Regions from separate parts of the Rosenbergiella sp. YN46 genome, predicted to be linked through region 2. Evidence: predicted binding sites of a transcription regulator. Region 2 holds the regulator's gene; the other holds the start of a gene.
The links. Region 2 encodes Fur, which represses iron uptake genes when iron is present. Its sites were predicted from a motif close to ATAATAATGAGAACNACTATCAA; they were not measured.

Region 1 (2,409 bases), on a different contig from region 2:
CGGCGGGTTAAGGTGGGATGGGCGTCCTCCTGCTCCCTGCGGAGGACGCGCCTGAATAACGCTTACTTCGAAGAGGAACCGAAAAGTCCGCCCAGTACACCCTTCAGAATGCCGCTCACGGTATCGCCTACGGTTCCCGCAGCCTCACCCGCAGTGTCACCAACACCATTAAGCACTTTATCTGCCAGTTTCGCTACGCTCACCACAGTGCTCAAAACGGAACCACCTGAAACATCGTCCAGCATCTCGTCCGACAGTTCGATCATGTTTGCTTCCGCTTGTACACCTGCTTTACCTGTCATCATAGTTTCCTCACTCATTGTCAGTGTTTACATAATGGTTCAGACCGTGATGTCACCATAACTGCCCCTGCATCCTTTCACCCTCCTGGCTGAGCTGTCATTTCTGTGACGAGTTAAATCCTGGCACAAATATTAGAAATTTGAATGTTTTTAGGATTAATTTCATTAAAAATACGTTAACCATACGCTAATTGTGAGTAAGATACGTCAAAAACCACAAAATCAATAGATAATAGATAAGAACAAATTAACTATTTATCCCAAACGAACTTTGCCGATTTTGCAGAGATACTTCGGGAATAGACCAAAAAAAAGCGAGCCCGAAGGCCCGCTTGTTGGTCTTAAGAGACGCGATTATTTTTTAGCGGCGAAACGCGCTGCAGCTTCGTCCCAGTTAACCACGTTCCAGAATGCTTTGATGTAGTCCGGGCGGCGGTTCTGGAATTTCAGGTAGTAAGCGTGCTCCCACACATCCAGACCCAGGATCGGGTAGCCGGAAGCGCCAGAGATGGCTTCACCCATCAGCGGGCTATCCTGGTTAGCGGTAGAAACTACAGCCAGTTTGTCGCCTTTCAGCACCAGCCAGGCCCAGCCGGAGCCGAAACGGGTTGCAGCGGCTTTCTCGAACTCTTCCTGGAATTTCTCAACGCTACCGAAATCACGCTCGATGGCGGCTTTCAGATCGCCCTGCAGGGTGGTACCCGTTTTCAGACCTTTCCAGAACAGGCTGTGGTTAGCGTGACCACCAGCGTTGTTACGCAGCGCGGTTTTCTTATCGGCCGGAACCTGATCCAGACGGGTAATCAGTTCTTCTACCGGCAGAGCAGCCAGCTCCGGCAGGCTTTCCAGCGCGGCATTGGCGTTGTTCACATAGGTCTGATGGTGTTTGCTGTGATGAATTTCCATCGTCTGCTTGTCAAAGTGCGGCTCCAGCGCGTCGTAGGCGTACGGCAGGGATGGCAGTGTATAGCTCATACTCTTCTCTCCATTTATTGTCGGGCGGCATACTCGTCATACTCCGAACTGCATGTGCGTTGGCTTTCCTCACTCACCCCAGTCACTTACTGACGTAAGCTCCCGGGGATTCGCTGCGCCGCCGCCTTCCTGCAATTCGAATTATTTGGAGTGCAAATTGTTAATGCCGCGTAAGCATTCGGTTCATTATAGTTAATTAAATGATATTGAAAATGTTTATCAATGCCATACATTTTGTGCGCATATAACTAAACCATAACCTTTGGTTATGATAGTAAAAATGTGAAGCCATACAAGCGATTCCTGATCATTTTGCCAGCCGCAGCACCATTACGGCAGCGGTGTAAAGGTTCTTCCGGCCGTCTCTTTTTTAGACTGCCAGACGGGTAACGCCGCGAGCGTATGCCCACACCCCCCAGGGAGAACCAAAAAATGAACGACGCGATTTCAACGGGCATCCTCTGGCATCTGGTGGGCGCCGCCAGCGCCGCCTGCTTTTATGCCCCCTTTAAAAAGGTCAAAAACTGGTCATGGGAAACCATGTGGTCGGTGGGCGGAATTGTCTCCTGGATAATCCTCCCCTGGGCTATCAGCGCCGCGCTGCTACCCAATTTCTGGGCCTATTACGGCTCATTTAACGCTTCCACTCTGCTGCCGGTGTTTCTGTTCGGTGCCATGTGGGGGATCGGCAATATCAACTACGGGCTCACCATGCGTTACCTCGGCATGTCGATGGGTATCGGTATCGCCATCGGTATTACCCTGATTGTCGGCACGCTGATGACCCCCATTCTGAACGGAAAATTCGGCGTGTTGATCGGCACCCCTGGCGGTCAGATGACCCTGTTGGGCGTACTGGTGGCGCTGATTGGCGTCGCGATCGTCACCCGGGCGGGTCAATTGAAAGAGCGCCAGATGGGCATTAAAGCCGAAGAATTCAATCTGAAGAAAGGGCTGATTCTGGCGGTGATGTGCGGCATTTTCTCTGCCGGAATGTCCTTCGCCATGGATGCCGCCAAACCGATGCACGAAGCCGCCGCGGCTTTGGGCGTCGACCCCATGTACGTCGCGCTGCCCAGCTACGTGGTGATTATGGGCGGCGGCGCGCTAATCAACCTGGGGTTCTGCTTCA
Region 2 (2,409 bases):
TCAGCCGCAGCGAGCTTATCGAAGAGATTCTGCTGAGCCAGCTCGCCCAGCTCCGGGGCTAAGACCGCCCTTACGCCGCCCGGCATGTTGCATACTGTGCACCCTGCGACGAATAGCGGTTTCCGCACTCGAAGGGCTTCTGCTATGATTGCCCTATCCGTGGGCATTACGCAGCCACCATACTTTTTTAGATTCAAGAGGTTACTTTACTCATGGCAATCGTAGGCATTTTTTTCGGCAGCGACACCGGCAACACCGAAAATATCGCGAAAATGATTCAGAAACAGCTCGGTAAAGAAGTTGCTGAGGTGCATGATATTGCTAAAAGCAGCAAAGAAGACCTGGAAGGCTTCGATATTCTGCTGCTTGGAATCCCGACCTGGTACTATGGTGAAGCGCAGTGCGACTGGGACGACTTCTTCCCCACGCTGGAAGAAGTCGACTTCAACGGTAAGCTGGTTGCGCTGTTTGGTTGCGGCGATCAGGAAGACTATGCGGAATACTTCTGCGACGCGTTGGGCACCATTCGCGACATTATCGAACCGAACGGCGCCACCATTGTGGGCCACTGGCCGACCGAAAGCTACCACTTCGAAGCGTCCAAGGGGCTGGCCGATGACGACCATTTCCTGGGCCTGGCTATCGACGAAGATCGTCAGCCGGAACTGACCAACGAGCGCGTTGAAAAATGGGTTAAGCAGATCTCCGAAGAGCTGCATCTTGATGAAATTATCAACGCCTGATAATAGCCTGCTGCGGCGCGATCTGCGCCGCATTAATAGATATAACCGATAGTAATAATTGATACAATTTTTTAACTTTGCCCCACTAAGTAGTACAATATGTCCGGTAAAATGGGCTCAGATGCCGCATCTGGCATAAATTTTCCCACTTTTTTATTCACATTTTTGCAGGTTGAACGCGGTTTTCATTTACCCTTCACGGCTCTATAATGAGACGCATTCATCTTTTTTTATGAATTCTATGCAGTGCTCCAGAGGAGCTAAGTCATTAAGCAACAGGACATATTCCGCATGACTGACAACAATACCGCATTAAAGAAGGCCGGCCTGAAAGTCACGCTTCCCCGGTTAAAGATCCTGGAAGTGTTACAGGAGCCTGAAAACCATCATGTCAGTGCGGAAGACTTGTACAAACGACTGATCGATATGGGGGAAGAAATTGGTCTGGCCACGGTTTACCGCGTGCTGAACCAGTTCGACGACGCAGGTATCGTCACCCGTCACAACTTTGAAGGCGGAAAATCCGTTTTTGAACTGACGCAGCAGCATCATCACGATCATCTTATTTGTCTGGACTGCGGCAAAGTGATTGAATTCAGCGATGATTCTATTGAAACACGGCAGCGTGAAATTGCCACCCGGCATAATATCCGCCTGACCAACCACAGCCTCTATCTGTATGGCCACTGCGCCGAAGGCGACTGTCGGGAAAGCGATGACGCCCATGAGGTCAGCAAGAAGTAATCACGTCCGGGCCAGCGTCAAAAAAACCGGAGAGCGCTCTCCGGTTTTTTATTGCCATAAAAAACCCCACCATCGTGGGGTTTTTTGTTTGTACCGACGATATCGCGCTTAGCCGCCAGTCTTCGCCCAGGTATCGCGCAGACCAACAGTGCGATTAAACACCGGTTTGTCGGCGCTGCTGGTCAGTCCGTCAAGACAGAAGTACCCTTCACGCTCGAACTGGTAAGCCTTTTCCGGCTGCGCCGCTTTCAGGCTCTGTTCGCCATAACCCTGCTTCACCACCAGCGACTCGGGATTAATGGTGGAAAGGAAGTCTTCCGCCGCGCCCGGGTTCGCCACGCTGAACAGGCGATCGTAGAGGCGAATTTCGATAGGCAGCGCATGGGCGGCGCTGACCCAGTGAATCACCCCTTTTACCTTGCGCCCATCGGCCGGATCTTTACTCAGCGTATCGGCATCGTAGCTGCAGCGGATCGCGGTGATATTTCCATCGGCGTCTTTTTCCACCTCTTCGGCTTTAATCACATAGGCGTTGCGCAAACGCACCTCTTTGCCCAGCACCAGGCGCTTATACTGCTTGTTCGCTTCTTCGCGGAAGTCGGCGCGATCGATCCAGATTTCGCCGCTGAAAGGCACCTCACGGCTGCCCATTTCCGGACGATTCGGGTGATTCGGCATAGTAACCATCTCGCTCTGCCCCTGCGGATAGTTAGTAATGATCAACTTAACCGGATCGATAACCGCCATCGCACGCGGCGCGTTCTCGTTGAGATCTTCGCGAATACAGGCTTCCAGCGACGCCATTTCAACGGTGTTGTCCTGTTTGGTAACGCCGATACGCTTACAGAATTCACGGATAGCCGCTGCGGTATAGCCACGACGGCGCAGGCCAGAAATGGTCGGCATGCGCGGATCGTTCCAG

Region 1: a site for Fur is predicted at 1,478-1,500, ahead of sodA (superoxide dismutase [Mn]). Genes of this name have one in related genera too.

The regions. Positions count from the first base shown of each region.
Region 1 is NZ_JAZHEE010000018.1:60,993-63,401, forward strand. Features, by position in the region: gene V3W49_RS13875 (hypothetical protein) at 63-305, opposite strand; gene sodA (superoxide dismutase [Mn]) at 657-1,277, opposite strand; gene rhaT (L-rhamnose/proton symporter RhaT) at 1,710-2,409, shown strand, end outside.
Region 2 is NZ_JAZHEE010000006.1:45,339-47,747, forward strand. Features, by position in the region: gene ybfE (LexA regulated protein) at 1-62, shown strand, start outside; gene fldA (flavodoxin FldA) at 213-743, shown strand; gene fur (ferric iron uptake transcriptional regulator) at 1,035-1,487, shown strand; gene glnS (glutamine--tRNA ligase) at 1,596-2,409, opposite strand, start outside.